DNA from 3 places in the Enterobacter cancerogenus genome. Region 2 is predicted to be linked to each of the others. Evidence: predicted binding sites of a transcription regulator. Region 2 holds the regulator's gene; each other region holds the start of a gene.
What was found. The regulator Fur, encoded in region 2, represses iron uptake genes when iron is present. The targets are predictions, from matches to a motif close to ATAATAATGAGAACNACTATCAA.

Region 1: a site for Fur is predicted at 3,009-3,031, ahead of sufA (Fe-S cluster assembly scaffold SufA). Genes of this name have one in related genera too.
Region 3: a site for Fur is predicted at 3,383-3,405, ahead of ftnA (non-heme ferritin). Genes of this name have one in related genera too.

The regions. Positions count from the first base shown of each region.
Region 1 covers NZ_CP077290.1:661,968-668,917, reverse strand. The annotation lists gene I6L58_RS03100 (diguanylate phosphodiesterase) at 1-616, shown strand, start outside; gene I6L58_RS03095 (MerR family transcriptional regulator) at 805-1,539, shown strand; gene I6L58_RS03090 (DUF3828 domain-containing protein) at 1,668-2,102, opposite strand; gene I6L58_RS03085 (CHAP domain-containing protein) at 2,104-2,466, opposite strand; gene sufA (Fe-S cluster assembly scaffold SufA) at 3,071-3,439, shown strand; gene sufB (Fe-S cluster assembly protein SufB) at 3,448-4,938, shown strand; gene sufC (Fe-S cluster assembly ATPase SufC) at 4,948-5,694, shown strand; gene sufD (Fe-S cluster assembly protein SufD) at 5,669-6,940, shown strand; gene sufS (cysteine desulfurase SufS) at 6,937-6,950, shown strand, end outside.
Region 2 covers NZ_CP077290.1:1,277,933-1,284,882, reverse strand. The annotation lists gene nagE (PTS N-acetyl glucosamine transporter subunit IIABC) at 1-1,520, shown strand, start outside; gene glnS (glutamine--tRNA ligase) at 1,694-3,361, shown strand; gene chiP (chitoporin ChiP) at 3,809-5,206, shown strand; gene chiQ (ChiQ/YbfN family lipoprotein) at 5,249-5,578, shown strand; gene fur (ferric iron uptake transcriptional regulator) at 5,721-6,167, opposite strand; gene fldA (flavodoxin FldA) at 6,459-6,950, opposite strand, start outside.
Region 3 covers NZ_CP077290.1:4,626,628-4,633,577, forward strand. The annotation lists gene I6L58_RS21925 (YecA/YgfB family protein) at 362-1,030, shown strand; gene tyrP (tyrosine transporter TyrP) at 1,063-2,274, opposite strand; gene I6L58_RS21935 (YecH family metal-binding protein) at 2,472-2,708, shown strand; gene ftnA (non-heme ferritin) at 2,745-3,242, opposite strand; gene yecR (YecR family lipoprotein) at 3,447-3,785, opposite strand; gene I6L58_RS21950 (HD domain-containing phosphohydrolase) at 3,890-6,046, opposite strand; gene I6L58_RS21955 (RpiB/LacA/LacB family sugar-phosphate isomerase) at 6,294-6,932, shown strand.

The sequences.
Region 1 (6,950 bases), 620 kb from region 2:
AGCGGACTATTTTTCATCACTCACGGGCAATGCCATCTATGAAGCCGACCTGAAAAGTAAGCAGGTCGCGCTTTCCATGGCCTGCGCGCTGGGGCTTCAGACCCAGACGCTGTCCCTCAATCTGCTGCCGATGACGCTGGTTAATGCGCCGAATGCGGTGGACTTTTTGCTCACGGCAATCGAAGCGAACGGCTTTGTACCGGAGCAAATCGTGGTGGAATTCACTGAAAGCGAAGCCATTTCACGCTTTGAGGAATTTAATCACGCCGTGAGACAGCTTAAAAGCGCCGGTATCAGCGTGACGATCGATCACTTTGGTGCCGGATTTGCCGGGCTGCAGCTTCTGGCTCAGTTTCAGCCGGACAGAATCAAGATAAACCGCGATCTGGTGGCGAACGTTCACAAAAGCGGGCCGCGTCAGGCGATTATCCAGGCGATCATTAAGTGCTGCGCCTCACTCGAAATCCAGTTTTGTGCCGTCGGCGTGGAGCTGGCTGAAGAGTGGATGTGGCTGGAATCGGCTGGCATTTCTCAGTTCCAGGGGCATCTTTTTGCGAGCCCACGGTTGGGCGGCGTTCCAGCCATCGCCTGGCCTGAGAAAAAGTTCGAAATTTAATCAGGTTGTACACTATGACTCACGCATAGCTGTACGAACGGTCAAATTTATACAACAATACATTAACGAGTGGATGGTTTGTACACCATCCACTTGTTCCAGGATGAGGAGTTAGTTATACAAATGCGTTGTACAATCTGATAAGGTAAGACGAGTTAGGTATGGAAGTATTGAGCGTGAGGGAGTTTATGGCCTATTACAGTATCGGCGAAGTCGCCGAACGATGCGGTATTAACCCCGTTACGCTGCGTGCCTGGCAGCGCCGTTATGGATTGTTAAAGCCACAGCGCAGCGAAGGGGGTCATCGGCAGTTTGACGATGAAGATATCCTGCGTATCGAAGAGATCAAGCGCCTGATGAAAAGCGGCGTGTCGGTCGGTAAAGTTAAAGCATTACTTGAAAATAAAGAAGTATTGACCCAAAGCAGTTGGGTGGTGCTTCAGGAAGAGATGTTAACCGTTCTGCGCTACGCGAACCCAACAAAGCTGCGCGCCAAGATCGGCGAGTTTCGTCGCGACTACGCGATGGATGTGCTGATCGACATGATTATCACTCCCGTACGTCAAAAAATGAATCAGGACCAGAATACGGTGCGTCACATGGCGAGCCTGCTCGACGGCGTACTGATTGAATTTGCCATCACAAGCCTGGTTGAATCGCGCAAGAAAGTCGGCAAAGACGCGCTGCTGATTGGCTGGGAGTGTGATGACCGAACCCATCTCTGGCTCGAAGCTGCACGCCTGGCGTGGAAAGGATGGCATATTGACGTCCTGGCTGAACCCATTGATTCGCCGCGCCCCGAGCTTTTCCCGGGACAAAAAATCTTCGTCTGGACGGGAAAAACGCCTACGGCACGCCAGCAGGAACAGCTGGATCACTGGCGGGAACAGGGTTTTGCCGTGTCATTCCACGGGGCAGAATAGTTGGTATAACGCGGCCACGCGCTGATAATGTGATTGACGATGAGAACCCCGCCGATGCGGGGTTTATGCTTTCTGGTGAGACGATGTTTTCACGGATGAATTCCATTCATGATCCGTTGTAATGTGGTTCAGTTATTATCTCGTGCAGCGACGGATTGAATTTTCCATACACCATTCTCCTTAACCATACAGTCGATAACCGTGTGGGGATTTTTTTTGCCGTAAGTGATGCTGACGTTAACGCAAACCGGATCGGCATCATAAGAAGCTATCGACACATTTTGCGCCCAGTCGTCACCGATATATTGCGATTTGGTGAAAAAATCTGCGTCATAATATTCTTCATCGGCGTAGCGCGGATCCTGCGCATGACGCAATTTCTGCATAGTGCTTGCGGTGACGTAGGTATCAATTCGTCCGCTATCACTAATGGGAAAGTGGTCGTCATTAATCTGGTTCACGTACCAGCGATTAAATTCAAGCGCTCGCTGCATGGGAATTTGCATATCATCCGCTGCTGATGCGGTGGCGCTGAGTATGAGAAGAACGGCTACTTTTTTCATTTTAATAATGCCTGTAAAGCGTCACGGCAGGCTGTAACTTTCTGTACCGTGGTCCTGGATATAAGCTGTTTTGTCTGAAATCGGAATACCACGTTCCTGCGCCGTCGTATATGCATGCATGACCATATTCACCTGGGCCCGGCAGTGCATCAATGACTGCAACATCTCCAGCCACGGGGGTTCCGTACACTTTAACAAAGCCCGCGTTTTCGAGCGACCGCCAGAAGTCTTTAGCATTAGCGCCTTCGATTTTGACGCCGCCCGCGCGAATGGCGGCAGCGACGGCGCGCGCGCAATAATGGCCGGTATGAGCCTGAGCGTGGGTGCGGGCATAAGAAACGGCTTCTGATTTATTCCATGACATAAATTTTCCCTTTGTATGAACAATTAACAGGGAAACATTACGCCGAATATATTGAGCAAGATGTAAATAATGACGAAGCGATATTAACCAAAATAGATCGCATCCATGCTTAAACAAGGGTAAATAACCTCACTCAATACCTTTCGCGATTAAGCCTGTTCTTTGCAGGGATAAACGCTTTCCACACCCAGATTTTGAGAAATAGGGGTGATGTTTCACGAACCTTGCCGTTAACACTACGTCAGGCAATCAGCGCATAACCCAGCGGCAGATTCCTGCAGAAACCCCTTAACGGCAACTCTTTGATTTAGCGTAAATTGCTAAAAACCGCAGAAACCAGAAAATCTATCTTAATAATAGGCATTTCCGATGCATATTTTACTTTTGCCGATTTTAATTCTCTCTTAATGAAAAATGGGCGATTTATCAAGGCATTGAACAATTCAAACCCTCCCTCCTGCAACTTGCTACAGGGTCTATGCTTAAGGAAAGTCGCCAAAAAGGGCGATTAAGCCGAAAGCCCCTGCTCGCAAGGGGTTGAAGTGATAATCGTTATCACTAACATGGTGTTATGCCCTGGTGGCTTATTAGATGAGGTGGACCTATGGAACTGCATTCAGAAACCTTCAATCCTGCCGATTTTGCCTGGCGCGGGCTAACGCTTACGCCCGCCGCTGCAGCCCATATCCATGAGCTGGTGGCGAAGAAGCCCGAAATATTGGGCGTGCGCTTAGGCGTAAAACAGACGGGCTGCGCAGGCTTCGGCTATGTGCTGGATACCGTCACAGAACCTGCTAAAGATGACCTGGTGTTTGAAACTGACGGCGCGAAGCTCTACGTCGCGCTGCAGGCGATGCCCTTTATCGACGGCACCGAGGTTGACTATGTCCGTGAAGGTTTAAATCAGCTGTTTAAATTTCATAACCCGAAAGCCCAGAACGAATGTGGCTGCGGCGAAAGCTTTGGGGTATAGGCGGTACTATGTCTCGTAATACTGAAGCAACGAGTGATGTTAACACCTGGAGTGGCGGGCACCTCAACTATAAAGAGGGGTTCTTCACGCAGTTGCAGACCGATGAGCTGGCGAAAGGCATCAACGAAGAGGTTGTACGTGCCATTTCGGCCAAGCGTAATGAGCCGGAGTGGATGCTCGAATTCCGCCTGAGCGCGTTTCGCGCCTGGCTGGAAATGGAGGAGCCGCACTGGCTGAAAGCGCACTACGATAAGCTGAACTATCAGGATTACAGCTACTACTCCGCGCCGTCCTGCGGCAGCTGTGATGACACCTGCGCCTCTCAGCCTGGCGCGGTCCAGCAAACCGGCGCTGACAATAGCTTCCTCAGTAAAGAGGTTGAAGACGCATTCAACCAGCTCGGGGTACCGGTACGCGAAGGCAAAGAGGTGGCGGTGGACGCCATCTTTGACTCCGTCTCCGTCGCGACGACCTACCGTGAAAAACTGGGCGAACAGGGGATCATCTTCTGCTCGTTCGGCGAGGCGATTCACGATCACCCCGAGCTGGTGAAAAAGTACATCGGTACCGTGGTGCCGAGTAACGACAACTTCTTTGCGGCCCTGAACGCCGCGGTGGCTTCCGACGGCACCTTTATTTACGTGCCGAAAGGGGTGCGCTGCCCGATGGAGCTGTCGACCTATTTCCGTATCAACGCGGAGAAAACCGGTCAGTTCGAACGAACTATCCTGGTTGCCGATGAAGGCAGTTACGTCAGCTATATTGAAGGGTGCTCAGCGCCAGTGCGTGACAGCTACCAGCTTCATGCTGCGGTCGTGGAAGTGATCATCCACAAAGACGCGGAAGTGAAATACTCCACGGTGCAAAACTGGTTCCCGGGGGACGGCAATACCGGCGGCATTCTGAACTTCGTCACCAAGCGTGCGCTGTGCGAAGGTCAGAACAGCAAAATGTCCTGGACCCAGTCGGAAACCGGCTCGGCCATCACCTGGAAATACCCAAGCTGCATTTTGCGCGGGGACAACTCCATCGGCGAGTTCTACTCGGTGGCGCTCACCAGCGGTCATCAGCAGGCGGATACCGGCACCAAGATGATCCATATCGGCAAAAATACCAAATCGACGATCATCTCGAAAGGCATCTCTGCCGGGCACAGCCAGAACAGCTATCGCGGTCTGGTGAAAATCATGCCGACGGCGACCAACGCCCGTAATTTTACCCAGTGTGACTCTATGCTGATCGGTGCCGACTGCGGGGCACACACCTTCCCGTACGTCGAGTGCCGGAACAACAGCGCGCAGCTTGAGCACGAGGCGACAACCTCGCGCATCGGGGAAGATCAGCTCTTCTACTGCCTGCAGCGTGGGATCAGCGAAGAAGATGCCATTTCGATGATTGTGAACGGCTTCTGCAAGGATGTGTTCTCTGAACTGCCGCTGGAATTTGCCGTTGAAGCCCAGAAACTCCTCGCCATCAGTCTTGAACACAGCGTCGGTTAAGGAAAGCACATGTTAAGCATTAAAGATTTACAGGTCAGTGTGGAAGATAAAGAGATCCTCCGCGGTCTCAACTTTAACGTCAAACCGGGCGAAGTCCACGCCATCATGGGGCCAAACGGCTCCGGGAAAAGTACGCTTTCTGCGACGCTGGCAGGACGAGAAGATTACGAAGTCACCCACGGCGCGGTTGAGTTTAACGGCAAAGATCTTCTGGAGATGTCGCCGGAAGAGCGGGCGGGCGAGGGCATTTTTATGGCCTTCCAGTATCCGGTGGAAATACCCGGCGTCAGCAACCAGTTCTTCCTGCAAACCGCGCTCAACGCGGTACGCAAGTATCGCGGCCTCGACGCGCTGGACCGCTTTGACTTCCAGGATCTGATGGAAGAGAAGATCAAGCTGTTAAAAATGCCGGAAGACCTGCTGACCCGCTCGGTCAACGTCGGCTTCTCCGGCGGTGAGAAAAAGCGTAACGATATCCTGCAGATGGCGGTGCTCGAACCGGAACTTTGCATTCTGGATGAGACCGACTCCGGCCTGGATATCGATGCCCTGAAAATTGTGGCGGACGGGGTTAACTCTCTGCGCGATGGCAACCGCTCGTTCATCATCGTGACCCACTACCAGCGCATTCTTGACTACATCAAACCGGATTTTGTGCACGTGCTCTATCAGGGACGTATTGTGAAATCCGGCGATTTTACGCTGGTCAAACAACTGGAGGAGCAAGGTTATGGCTGGCTTACCGAACAGCAGTAATGTTCTCCAGCAGTGGCACCGCCTGTTTGAAGCGCAGGGCAACACCCGGTCTGAACAGGCTGAGCACCATTTGCAGCAGCTGCTGCGCCTCGGCCTGCCGACGCGTAAGCAGGAGAACTGGAAATACACCCCGCTCGATGGCCTGCTGAAGGGCGAATTTGTCACGCGCCTGGCTGACGTTCACCCGGCGCAGCGCGACGCGCTGGCGCTCACCCTGGATGCGGTGCGTCTGGTCTTTGTTGACGGGCAGTTCCGACCTGAACTGAGCGACAGCACCCAGGAGAGCGGATTTGAGGTGGCGATCAATAACGATCGGCAGAACCTGCATGCGCCCGTGCAGCCTGAGGTTTTCCTGCACCTGACCGAAAGCCTGGCGCAGAGCGTGACGCATATTTCCGTCAGGCGTAACCAGCGCCCTGACAAACCGCTACTGCTGATGCACATCACCCAGGGGCTGGACGGCGATGAGATCAACACGGCGCACTATCGTCACCACGTTGAGCTGGCGGAAGGGGCGGAGGCGACGGTCATCGAGCATTATGTCAGCCTGAACGATACCCGCCATTTCACCGGGGCGCGCCTGACCATGAACGTGGCCGCGAACGCCCAGCTTCACCACATCAAGCTGGCGTTTGAAAACCCGGTGAGCCATCACTTTGCTCATAACGACATTGCGCTGGGGCCAGACGGCGCGGCCGACAGCCACAGCTTCCTGCTCGGCGGCGCGGTGCTAAGACACAACACCAGCACGCAGCTTAACGGTGAAAACACCACCCTGCGCATCAACAGCCTGGCGATGCCGGTGAAATCAGAAGTGTGCGACACGCGTACCTGGCTTGAGCACAACAAAGGCTACTGTAACAGCCGCCAGCTGCATAAAACCATCGTCAGCGATAAAGGGCGTGCGGTGTTTAATGGCCTGATCAACGTGGCGCAGCACGCGATCAAGACCGACGGGCAGATGACCAACAACAACCTGCTGATGGGCCGTCTGGCGGAGGTGGATACCAAGCCGCAACTGGAGATCTACGCCGATGACGTCAAATGCAGCCACGGCGCAACGGTCGGGCGGATTGACGACGAACAGATGTTCTATCTGCGCTCGCGCGGCATTGACCAGCAGGCCGCGCAGAAGATGATTATCTATGCCTTTGCCGCGGAGCTGACGGAAGCCCTGCGCGACGGCATACTCAAACAGCAGGTCCTGACTCGTATTGGCCAGCGTCTGCCTGGAGGCGAGGCATGAGTTTTCCCGT
Region 2 (6,950 bases):
TCGCCGCCATTTTCGGCTACGTATGGCCACCAGTTCAACACGCTATCCATGCGGGTGGCGAGTGGATCGTTTCTGCGGGCGCACTGGGTGCGGGTATCTTCGGTTTCATCAACCGTCTGCTGATCCCAACGGGTCTGCATCAGGTACTGAACACTATCGCCTGGTTCCAGATTGGTGAATTCACTAACGCCGCTGGCGCGGTATTCCACGGTGATATCAACCGCTTCTACGCAGGCGACGGCACCGCGGGCATGTTCATGTCTGGCTTCTTCCCTATCATGATGTTTGGTCTGCCTGGTGCTGCGCTGGCAATGTACCTGGCTGCGCCGAAAGCGCGTCGCCCAATGGTTGGCGGTATGCTGTTGTCCGTTGCGATTACGGCCTTCCTGACCGGCGTAACCGAGCCACTGGAATTCCTGTTCATGTTCCTGGCTCCGCTGCTGTATCTCATGCACGCTATCCTGACCGGTATCAGCCTGTTCGTTGCCACCCTTCTGGGTATCCACGCTGGCTTCTCCTTCTCAGCAGGCGCCATCGACTATGTGTTGATGTACAACCTGCCGGCGGCAAGCAGCAACGTCTGGATGCTGGTGGTGATGGGCCTGATCTTCTTCGTTATCTACTTCGTTCTGTTCAGCGCGGTTATTCGTATGTTTAACCTGAAGACGCCGGGCCGCGAAGATACCAAAGACGACGTTGTGACCAGTGAAGCAAACAGCAATACCGAAGAAGGTTTAACCCAGCTGGCAACCAACTACGTTGCCGCTGTGGGTGGTACCGATAACCTGAAAGCCATTGATGCCTGTATTACCCGTCTGCGCCTGACCGTGGCCGACTCCGCGCGCGTCAGCGATGCAATGTGCAAACGCCTGGGTGCGTCTGGTGTGGTGAAACTGAACAAACAAACCATCCAGGTTATCGTGGGTGCGAAAGCCGAATCTATCGGCGATGAAATGAAAAAAGTGGTTGCCCGTGGGCCGGTAGCTGCCGCCTCAACGGATAGCGCGCCAGTGGCTGACGCTCCGGTGGTGAAACCGCAGGCTGTGCCAAATGCGGTAACCATCGCTGCCCTGGTCTCTCCGGTGACCGGTGAAGTGGTAGCGATTGAGCAGGTGCCAGACGAAGCGTTCGCCAGCAAAGCGGTCGGTGACGGTGTCGCTGTTAAACCAACGGAAAAAACCGTGGTGTCTCCGGCAGCTGGTACTATCGTGAAAATCTTCAACACCAACCACGCGTTCTGTCTTGAGACCGAAAACGGCGCGGAGATCGTTGTCCACATGGGTATCGATACCGTGGCGCTGAACGGCCAGGGCTTTACTCGCCTGGTGGAAGAGGGGGCTGAAGTGGTCGCAGGCCAACCGATTCTGGAAATGGATCTGGACTACCTGAACGCCAATGCGCGCTCGATGATTAGCCCGGTGGTTTGCAGCAACATCGACGACTTCAGCGGCCTGGTCATTCAGGCGAAAGGTCAGGTCGTTGCGGGCCAAACCCCACTGTATGAGATTAAAGGCAAGTAATCGCTCCTGAGTAGAGTCATGCCTTAAGCGGCGGGGGGATAACCTCCGCCGCTTTTTTTTGCGGTTATTGTCCCCATTATTTTATTCTGAATAGACGTTTTAAAGGTTGTCACTACGTCCGGCTTATAAGATCATATGCCGTTATACGTTGTTTATGCTTTGAGGAATCCACGATGAGTGAGGCAGAAGCCCGCCCGAGTAACTTTATTCGTCAGATCATTGATGAAGATCTGGCCAGTGGTAAGCACACCACGGTTCATACGCGTTTCCCGCCGGAGCCAAACGGCTACCTGCACATCGGCCACGCGAAATCTATCTGCCTGAACTTTGGTATCGCACAAGACTACCAGGGACAGTGCAACCTGCGTTTCGATGACACTAACCCTGCAAAAGAAGACATCGAATACGTTGAGTCCATCAAGAACGACGTGCAATGGCTGGGCTTCAACTGGTCGGGCGATATCTGCTACTCCTCTAACTATTTTGATCAGCTGTTCGCCTATGCGGTTGAGCTGATCAATAAAGGTCTGGCATATGTGGATGAGCTCTCTGCTGACGAAATCCGTGAATACCGCGGCTCGCTCACCGCACCGGGTAAAAACAGCCCGTACCGCGACCGCAGCGTAGAAGAGAACCTGGCGCTGTTTGAAAAAATGCGTGCCGGTGGCTTCGAAGAAGGCAAGGCCTGTCTGCGTGCCAAAATCGATATGGCCTCGCCATTCATCGTCATGCGCGACCCGGTGCTGTACCGCATTAAGTTCGCGGAACACCACCAGACCGGGAACAAGTGGTGCATCTACCCGATGTACGACTTCACCCACTGCATCAGCGATGCGCTGGAAGGCATTACGCACTCCCTGTGTACTCTCGAGTTCCAGGACAACCGTCGTCTGTACGACTGGGTGCTGGATAACATCACCATCCCTGTGCACCCGCGTCAGTACGAGTTCTCTCGTCTGAATCTGGAATACACGGTGATGTCCAAGCGTAAGCTGAACCTGCTGGTAACCGACAAGCATGTAGAAGGCTGGGATGACCCGCGTATGCCGACCATCTCTGGTCTGCGCCGCCGGGGTTACACCTCTGCCTCTATCCGCGAGTTCTGCAAACGTATTGGTGTGACCAAACAGGACAACACCATTGAGATTGCCTCTCTGGAATCCTGCATCCGTGAAGATCTGAACGAAAACGCTCCGCGCGCGATGGCGGTGATCGACCCGGTTAAACTGGTTATCGAAAACTACCCGCAGGGCGAGAGCGAGATGGTGACGATGCCGAACCATCCGAGCAAGCCTGAAATGGGCACACGTGATGTGCCGTTTAGCGGTGAGATTTGGATCGATCGCGCGGATTTCCGCGAAGAAGCCAACAAGCAGTACAAGCGTCTGGTGCTGGGCAAAGAAGTCCGTCTGCGTAATGCGTACGTGATTAAAGCCGAGCGCGTTGAAAAAGACGCGGAAGGCAACATCACCACCATCTTCTGCTCTTACGATGCCGAAACGCTGAGTAAAGACCCGGCGGATGGCCGTAAAGTGAAGGGCGTTATCCACTGGGTGAGCGCATCGCACGCGCTGCCGGTTGAGTTCCGCCTGTATGACCGTCTGTTCAGCGTGCCTAACCCAGGCGCTGCGGAAGACTTCCTGTCAACGATTAACCCGGAATCACTGGTGATCAAGCAGGGCTTTGCCGAACCGTCGCTGAAAGCCGCACAAACCAGCAAAGCGTTCCAGTTTGAACGTGAGGGTTACTTCTGCCTGGACAGCCGCTACAGCACTGCGGAAAAACCGGTATTTAACCGTACTGTCGGTCTGCGCGATACCTGGGCCAAAATCGGCGAATAATATCGCTGCACTGGTCAATGAGAAACAAACGCCGCTAATTGCGGCGTTTTTTTATTTAATGATCATGCCATTAAAGAACGCTTTTAATAAGGGAAGTCAAAATAACTGGTCAATGCGGTGCTACTTATTTTTTTTAATAAAGTTTGTATATACCCTAAAACAGTAAAGAGGAATTAACAGACAGGTTTTTTAACCCTTAGCCATTGAAAAATCGCGCTTCCCCCCGCCATTACTCGCTTCGGCGTAAATGTTACAAAGCACTACTAATTATGTGCACTTCGTCATAATCCTGAGTTTTGCCCACGAAAAAGCATTGATAATTCGCGTCGCGAAAAATAACCTAAAGACGGTAGTTAATTCGAGGGTATTTCTAACTACCCCTGACCATTAGGTCTTTTATATTTTTCGCCGTTCAGGCGTTTTTAATTCGTCAAAGAGGAATAATCTATGCGTACGTTCAGTGGCAAACGTAGTGCGCTGGCGCTGGCTATTGCCGGTGTGACAGCAATGTCGGGCCTGGTGATTGCGCCAGAGGCTAAAGCAGAAGGTTTCATTGATGATTCAACCCTCACGGGCGGAATTTATTACTGGCAGCGTGAGCGTGACCGTAAAGACGTCACTGAAGACAAATACAAAACCAACCTTTCTCACTCCACCTGGAACGCCAACCTGGACTTCCAGTCGGGTTATGCCGCGGATATGTTTGGCCTGGATATTGCGGCGTTTACCGCAATTGAAATGGCGGAAAACGGCGACAGCGGTCACCCGAACGAAATCGCATTCTCCTCCAGCAATAAAGCCTATGACGAAGACTGGTCCGGGGATAAGAGCGGCATAAGCCTCTATAAGGCTGCGGCGAAATTCAAATACGGCCCGGTATGGGCGCGCGCAGGTTATATTCAGCCAACCGGACAGACGCTGTTAGCCCCACACTGGAGCTTCATGCCGGGTACCTATCAGGGCGCAGAAGCGGGGGCCAATTTTGACTACGGCGATGCCGGGGCGCTGAGCTTCTCCTATATGTGGACCAACGAATACAAAGCGCCGTGGCACATTGAGATGGATAAGTTCTACCAGAACGATAAAACCACTAAAGTGGACTACCTCCACTCCCTGGGTGCGAAGTATGACTTCAAAAACGACCTGGTACTGGAAGCCGCCTTCGGACAGGCTGAAGGCTATATCGATCAGTATTTCGCGAAAGCCAGCTACAAATTCGACGTTGTGGGCAGCCCGCTGAGCACCAGCTATCAGTTCTATGGCACGCGTGATAAAGCCAGCAACGGCACCGTTAACGATATCTACGACGGTACCGCATGGCTGCAGGCGCTGACCTTCGGTTACAAGGTGGGCCAGGTTGACCTGCGTCTGGAAGGGACGTGGGTGAAGGCGGAAGGGCAGCAGGGTTACTTCCTGCAGCGTATGACCCCAACTTATGCATCATCAAACGGTCGTCTGGATATCTGGTGGGATAACCGCTCTGACTTCAACGCCGACGGTGAAAAAGCCGTCTTCTTCGGTGCAATGTATGACCTGAAAAACTGGAATCTGCCAGGCTGGGCGGTCGGTGCTTCTTATGCTTACGCGTGGGACGCGAAGCCTGCTGATATGGCAACCCCGGATGCGTACTACGATCCTAATTACCGCCTGAAAGAGTCCTCCTACAGTCTGGATGCGAGCTACACCCTGCAGGACGGGCGTGCCAAGGGCACCATGTTCAAACTGCACTTCACGCAGTATGACAACCACTCCGATATCCCAAGCTATGCGGGCGGTTACGGCAACATCTTCCAGGATGAACGTGACGTGAAATTCATGGTCATCGCGCCATTCACTATTTTCTGATGAAACCCCGGCGGGCGTGGCCCGCCGAAACGGAGACGGCAGATGAAAAGAAAAGTAGTCATGGTCGCGATGCTGGCAACAGGGCTGGTGGCCTGTGCGCAGCCTCAGGCCCCGAAAGAAGATTCGCGTCTGAAAGAGGCCTACAGCGCCTGTATCAATACCGCGCAAGGCTCGCCGGAGAAAGTTGAAGCCTGCCAGAGCGTGCTGAATGTGCTGAAGAAAGAGAAAGCGCATGAGCAGTTCGCGACGCAGGAGAATGTCCGCGTGATGGATTACCAGGCCTGTATTCAGGCGCGTCAAACCGGTAACGATCAGGAAGTCGAGAAGCGTTGCGATAAGATCTGGCAGGAAATTCGTAATAATAACCAATAGCGCTGTTTGACGCCCGGTGGCGCTGCGCTTACCGAACCTACAGAGGTGTCATCGCCCGTAGGCCCGGTAAGCGCAGCGCCACCGGGCTTTTTAAGGCAAAAAAAAGCCAACCTTGCGGCTGGCTCAGAGTATGAAAGTTTGCTTATTTCGCGTCGTGCGCGTGCTCATCTTCGCGGCAATCGCCTTCCGCACAGTGTCCATACAGGTACAGGCTGTGGTTAGTCAGACGGATACCGTGGCGCGCGGCAATTTCACGCTGGCGTGATTCAATAGAATCATCGCTGAACTCAATGACCTTGCCGCAGTCGAGGCAGATCAGATGATCGTGGTGGTGTTGCTGGGTCAGCTCGAAAACAGATTTACCGCCTTCGAAATTATGACGGGTAACAATGCCCGCGTCATCAAACTGGTTCAGCACACGATAAACGGTTGCCAGCCCAATTTCTTCGCCCATGTCGATAAGACGCTTGTAAAGGTCTTCCGCACTGACATGGTGATTGTCTGGCCCCTGAAGCACTTCAAGGATTTTTAACCGAGGAAGCGTTACTTTCAGGCCAGCCTTCTTTAATGCGGTATTGTTGTCGGTCATGCGGAATCTGTCCTGTTGCTAAACGTTTCACTTCAAAAGAAGAAGTGACAGAAAATGCACCTGGGATAATGCGTCTCATTATAGAACTGCCATGGCTAAATGAAAACTGCAAGTCTCAGGCAAAGTATGCTTATAAAAACGTGGTATCACCAACAAACTTGTTCGATGGAGCCCACTTTTTATCAGGGGGATATTGTACAGGTCTGAGCGAAAAAGTTAAAAGTTTGTAGCAATTAATTTAATCGGTTTTACCTGGCATGCGGGCGCAACCGCAGTTGCGCCGCAGGAAAATCAGGCGTTAAGAATGTCGTCGAGGTTCAGTTCTTCACGGACCTGCTTCACCCATTTTTCGACACGCTCAGCGGTCAGTTCTGGCTGGCGATCTTCGTCGATAGCCAGACCCACGAAGTGATCGTCGTCTGCCAGGCCTTTGGACGCTTCAAAGTGGTAGCCCGCCGTTGGCCAGTGGCCGACAATCGCCGCGCCGCGTGGCTCAATGATGTCGCGGATGGTGCCCAGCGCATCACAGAAGTATTCCGCGTAGTCTTCCTGGTCGCCGCAGCCAAACAGGGCAACCAGCTTGCCGTTGAAGTCCACTTCTTCGAGCGTCGGGAAGAAATCGTCCCAGTCGCACTGCGCTTCGCCATAGTACCAGGTCGGTATACCCAGCAGCAGGATGTCATAACCTTCGAGGTCTTCTTTGCTGCTTTTGGCGATGTCATGTACATCGGCAACGTCTTTACCGAGCTGTTTTTGAATGTTTTTTGCGATGTTTTCGGTATT
Region 3 (6,950 bases), 1.5 Mb from region 2:
GACGTCGTTAATCCAAAAACAAAAGCAAGAACAAAACGCACGAAATCCAGGCAACACAGCGCGTAATACGGCGAGGTTTCGTTGTGCCAGTTAGCACGCAGAACATTAAGCAAAAACGTTGCCAGAATGGTTAGTCCCTTGACCGGGTTGTGACATGTTGAGTATAGAGTGCCGTTTTATCCCGCCTTGCGGGATGAGGTGAAATTACAGCGGAGATCACATCTCGTTAACACTAAAGCCCATAAGTTGTGCAAGCGTCACGATTTGCACGTTTTTGCAGCAATAAAGACCTAAACTTCAGATAGGCACGGGCGGCGATATGTGTCAGGATCTTTTCCTTTTTTGATCAGGAGTGTCAGCGATGACTGAAGGCCCATTAAATGAAAGCGAAATGACATGGCTTGAAGAGACCTTAATGTCTTACGGCCATGACGATGCGTCTGTCATTGACGTGTCTGAACTGGACGGTATGCTTACCGCCGTGCTTTCCGGCCCCGTTGTACCTGAACCCGACACCTGGCTGGTGGCGGTATGGGGCGGCGAGAAGTACATTCCGCGCTGGAAAAACGATCGCGAAATGAACCGGTTCATCGATCTCTGCTTTAAGCATATGAACGACATTGCCGAGCGCCTGAGCGAGTACCCGGATCAGTTTGAGCCAATGTTTGGCTTTAACGACGTGGACGGGCAGAGCTTCACCGTGGTTGAAGAGTGGTGTTATGGCTATATGCGCGGTGTGGCCTTAACCGACTGGTCGGCGTTACCTGAAGAGCTAAAAGCCGATCTGGACGTTATCGCCCTGCACGGAACGGAAGAGAACAGCGAGAAGCTGGATGAACTGACCGAAGAGGCGTATTTCGCCAGCATCGAGCGCATTCAGCCTGCGGCGCTGCGCTTGTACAACTACTGGATGGCGAACCCGCAAGAGCCGGAGGCGAAAAAGCCGATCGTCAACGGCACCAAAGTCGGACGTAACGATCCTTGTCCTTGCGGAAGCGGGAAGAAGTTTAAAAGCTGCTGTCTGCATTAATCAAAAAAGGGGCTCACATTGAGCCCCTTTCGTTATCCAACTTCCGGGAGTAGCCCTGCAACGATCAGGAACTGCACCAGAATAATCGCTACGCCACAGGCAAACACCAGACACAGCAGCGGTTTACCGCCCGCCACGCGGTAGCCCTGTTGAGGATGCTGCTCCCGGCTTTTCCAGGCGAGCAGCGACGGCAGCAGCAGGGCCAGTACGGATAACGCGACGCCTGCATACCCCAGCGCCATAACAAACCCGCGTGGGTAGAACAGCGCGAAGGCCAGCGGTGGCAGGAAGGTGATCGCCCCCGTCTGTAAACGTCCGGCAACGCTATTTCGGCGCTGGAACAGATCCGCCAGATAATCGAACAGGCCGAGGGCGACGCCGAGGAATGAGGTCGCCAGCGCCAGGTCGGCGAAAAGATGCACCGCCAGCTCGACGTGTGAAGAGGTCACGACGTTACGCAGAGCCACCAGCAACCCGTTCAGCCCGGCGTGTTCGGCCATCATGCCCATAAAGGTGGAGGAATCGATGCTCCCCAGCGTAACCAGCTGCCAGAAAATATAGGCGATCAGCGGTATGGCGCTGCCGATAATAAACACGCGGCGCAGCTTACGGATATCGCCCTGCATATAGCTAACAATGCTGGGCACGCTGCCGTGGAAGCCGAACGAGGTGAAAATGACCGGGATGGCGGACAAGGCCAGCCCTTTTTCAAGAGGTAACGTCAGCAGGTTAACCTTGTGGATATGCGGTGCCAGCAGCACGAGCATGGCAATCAGAAAGAGAATTTTGGCGCTGAACAGAAAGCGATTGAACAGATCGACCAGCGATGTCCCCACGCACACCACGCCCCCGCCGATAAGGGTAAAGAAGATCACGCCGGTTGCGGGTGAAATGTTGAAACCGAACGCGTCATTAATGCTGGAGGCAATAAGCTCTCCGGCCCCGCTGATGTAGGCGGCGGTCAGGGCATACATCAGGAACATCATGCTAACGCCTGCGATCCACTGACCATATCGCCCAAGGTAGCGGGCAGCAAGCGAACCCAGACCCGTGTCGGCAGGCACATGCTGATAAACCTCCAGCAGCAGCAGGGCGGTAAAGCACATCAGCGCCCAAAGCCCGGCCAACAGCAGTAGCGTCACGCTGAATCCCACACCGGCCGCCGCCAGCGGCATCGCCAACATTCCTGCGCCAATTGTGGTTCCGGCGACGATAAAAATACTTCCCAGGGTTCTGTTCTTCACACTTTCCTCTACAGCCATTCGATATCGCGACCCAATCTGCGGCGCAGAGTAAGGGAAAAGCGCCGGCTCGTCAAATCCACGTTACAAGGTGTGTAAAGCATTAATTACAGGCTGATGCGTGAAGCGAAACCTGAGCCAGCGCAAGGCACGCGTGACGTGGTAAGGGTAGTCTCGCGGTTTCTTTTGAGGAGGTTAAGATGTCAATTCACGGGCACGACGTACTCACAATGATGATTGAGTCAGGTGAGCAGTATTCTGAGCAGAGTCTGATTGAGGCCATTCATGCGCGCTTTGGTGAAGCCGCGCGTTTTCATACCTGTTCGGCATCGGATATGACGGCGTCGGAGTTAGTCGCATTTCTCGCGGCCAGGGGTAAATTTATTCCCGTTGCTGAGGGTTTCTCAACGCACGAAAGTAAAATCTGCCGCCATTAAAAAAACGGTGCTGAAGGATCAGCACCGTTTGTGGAATTAATTCTGGGTATCAAGCGTGGAAAGTTCTTTATCAATAAAGTAGAGACCTTCACCCGATTTACCGGCCAGGGATAATTTATCCAGCACCGATTTAAACAGCTTCTCTTCTTCATGCTGCTCAGCAACGTACCACTGCAGGAAATTAAAGGTTGGATAATCCTGACTGGTCATGGCGGCGTGCGCCAGTTCGTTAATTTTCTGCGTGATCAGCTGCTCGTGCTCGTACGTGGCGCGGAACAGTTCATCCAGCGAGCCATATTCCGCGACCGGCGAGGCCACCGTATCAATACGCGGCAGGCTGCCCGTATCGGTCAGATAGTCAAACAGGCGCTGCATGTGCGTCATCTCTTCCTGCGCGTGGCGACGCAGGAACGCGGCCGCACCTTCGAAACTGTGATAGCTGCACCAGGCGCTCATCTGTTGATAAAGCAGGGAGGAATAAAGCTCAAGGTTCATTTGGGTATTGAGCTTGTCGATCATTTCAGGTTTAAGCACGGTGCCGCTCCACGTTATTATTTCGGGTTCAGGATGAGCGTCACTATAATTTGTTATTTAAATATTTGCAAAAAGTAAAATAAATAGATTTTTATTAAAAATACGAATGGGAATAACACGCATTGGCACTCGATTAATTTATATTAATGAGAATTGTTTTTGTTCCTGATAAAAGAGTCTGCCAGCGGTCACTGGCAGCAGGAATTAATACCACGGATTAGTGACGCCAGGGTTAATCGCATAGCCCATGCATTTGTACTGAATGGTCACTGTTTCATTCAAACACAGGGAGCCGCCGATCAGCGTACAGGTTTTAATGGGCTGGCCATAGGCGGAGGCGGCGGAATATCCCATGCTTTGACAGGCTTTGGTCGCCGTGCCGTGAGTGACATACTCGTCATAATGGGCGTTCTGCAACGGTGCCTGACCGTAGTCCAGACGAACGACGCCGTTTGGCGCGTCCAGGCTGCTTACCTGGGCCTGACGGGTTACGCTGCATCCCGCAAGAAGCAAAACTGTACCGGCAACGAAAAGTCTTTTCATGGTTCGCTCTACATAACTGTAAAGAGGTTATCGTACCGATTGATGACCACAGCAATGCCAGGAATAGCCAGCCAAACAGCGCTTTCTCTTTGCAACGAAGGGTATTAGTCGGCCATTTCGTCAAAAATCGTCCTGAACCGCTCATGATGCAGACGGAACAGCGCGACAAGCTGCGGGTCGAAATGCCGTCCGGCCCCTTTGAAAATCACCTCGCACGCCTCTTCGTGAGAAAAACTCGGCTTATAGACCCGCTTTTGCCGCAGGGCGTCATACACGTCGGCCAGAGCGAGGATCCGCGCTTCAAGTGGGATTTGGTCCCCGCGCAGCCCCTCCGGGTAACCGCTGCCGTCCCATTTTTCGTGGTGAAAGTGGATAAGATTCTCCGCCACCGCGCCCAGTTCAAGCCCCTGAATAATACGCCAGCCTTTCAGCGTATGGAGCTTCATTTCGGCAAACTCCTCGGCGGTTAGCGGGCCTTGCTTGCGCAGGATGCGGTCTGGCACCGCGATCTTTCCCACGTCGTGTAAAGAAGCAAAGTGCTCAATGTCGCGCACCGTCTGGCCTGAAAGCCCCAATTCCCGGGCCATTAGCCCGCAGTATTTTGCCACCCGCTGAATATGGCTGCCGGTTTCGTCGTCGTGGGCGCGGTTGACCCTCTCCAGAGCCTGCACCATGTTCCGGTTAACGATACGGCTTTTGCGGATATGGCGGCGCATCATTATCAGCATGCCGAGGCTGAAAAGTGCGGCGATCAGCAAAATCACGCTGATGATTTTAAGCGTGTTTTTCGTCAGGCTCGGGAAGGGGCTATCGTCCGAACGCCGTTCAATCTGCGTTCGGAACTCCGACAGACGATGGATTTGGGTCAGAAGGTGAAACAGCGGATGATCGGGGTCGACCCACGGGCCGATAATGTATTCTGAGCGGGTCACGCCCGCCACCTTTAATACCCCACGAAACAGCTCATTCCCGCGAAGTGTCGTTTCAAGCGAGCTAAGATCGCCGAGGATAAAATCGATTTTGTTATCCTCAATCGCATCGATCAGCTCGTCAATGCTGCGGCGCGTCACCACGATCGCATCGCTGCCAAACCGCTGCGGCAGATAGGTGGCGGCGAAAGATCCCTCCAGCACCCCGACGCGCTGGCTGCGAATGCTCTCCTCATCCCATAAAAACGGCCTGCCGATGGCATTGTAGTAGACGTTGTGCCAGACAATGTCCGGGCCAATGCGCCCCCGGGCATGTTCAGCATCGTCACGCTCCGCAATATCCACCAGACGTACCGGCCACGCCTCGCGGGGCAGGTTGCTGGCATAGTTATCGATAAAGGTAACGTCGACCTTAAGATCCAGCAGGTCACGCATGTCATTGATTAAGTCGATCGCCGTCCCGTGGTAGCCCCGTCGGTCCTTCCAGATAAGCGGCGCGTAATTCTCATTCCTGGGCAGCGTAATCGCTAAGCGGTGATGGTCAATCCACGCCCGTTCGCTGTCGGAGACCACAATGCGGCTGAGCAGATAGTTTCGTTTGCTCTCCTCAAGCGTTCTTTGCAGTTCACCGCTGCGATACGCTTCCCCGATGAACGCGTTAATCTGCTCACGCAAGGGAAGCAGTTCCGGGCTGAACCCCAGCACCACCGGAATACGCAGTTCGGGAAAAGGGTGCGAGATCAGGTAGTGCCGCTGGGTGTTTTCCATCTCTGACGCATCGTTGATATAGAAATCGGCCTGATGTTCGCCGAGCAGTCGGAACGCCTCCTCGCTGGTCTCGACCAGGCGCAGGGAGCGGAACCGCAGGTCCGGGTAGCGTTGCTTCACCCCTTCGAGGGTGGCATCGTCCCGGCGAAACAGCACGCGGGTGTGGTTCAGCTGATCGGCATGGGTGACCGTCATCGACGCGCTGGCCGCAACCACTTCATTATCAAACAGCCGCGCGGAGAGGATTTTTGTCCGGGCGCGTTTTTCGGTGCGTAACACCCCGGCGTAGACGCCGTACTGATTGCTGGCGAAACGCTGTCCAATCTCGCTCCCGGAAAGCGGCTTTAGCACCAGATTAAGTTCCAGCCTGCGGTTAATGGCCTGGATCAGGGAGGGATAAAAACCGCGCAGCTCGCCCTGCGGTGTCCGCCAGGATTCAAAATTATTGGCGTCATAGATCCAGACAGGCACCGGCTCTGCGGCCAGCAGGGCAGTGGGAGTCCCCCAGGAAAAGGCGATGAGCAATAATAAGACGATGCGTGGCGTCCGGCAGCGCAGGTGCACAGGTGATCCCCATGTGGTTTTTATTGTCTTTTGCTGAAGTCTAGCTAACGGCGTGGGGATGGAGTAGGGATTTTTTAACTTTCTGTTAACGCTGCGCAGGGCAGCCGGGCAGTCTGAAATTGTGAGCGCATCTTTGTTTTTTAAAACAAGTTTTCACTTAATTTGAAAGCGTGTTTGTTTGATAGTAAGGTGAAGATGAAACGCTATCCACTGCGGGAAGACCCGCCACGTATTCAGGAGAGAAAAGATGAAAATTGCACTGATGATGGAAAACAGCCAGGCAGCCAAGAATCCCATCATCCTCAATGAGCTAAAGGCCGTCGCGGACGAAAAAGGCTTCCCTGTCTATAACGTGGGGATGAGCGATGAGAACGATCACCATCTTACCTATATTCACCTGGGCATTATGGCGAGTATTTTGCTCAATTCCAAAGCCGTCGATTTCGTCGTGACGGGCTGCGGTACCGGTCAGGGTGCGCTGATGTCGCTCAACATTCATCCCGGCGTGGTTTGCGGCTACTGCATTGATCCGGCTGATGCCTTCCTCTTTGCCCAGATCAACAACGGCAACGCCCTTGCACTGCCGTTCGCCAAAGGGTTTGGCTGGGGTGCCGAGCTGAACGTGCGTTTCATCTTTGAGAAAGCCTTCACCGGTCGCAACGGCGAAGGGTATCCGCCAGAACGTAAAGAGCCTCAGGTACGCAACGCCGGGATCCTCAACCAGGTGAAAGCGGCCGTGGTGAAAGAGAACTACCTTGATACGCTGCGCGCGATTGACCCTGAGCTGGTGAAAACCGCCGTATCCGGCCAGCGCTTCCAGCAGTGCTTCTTTGAAAACTGCCAGGACAAAGAGATTGAAGCTTTCGTCCGTGGCATTGTGGGCTAACGGTGCTTTACCGGGCGG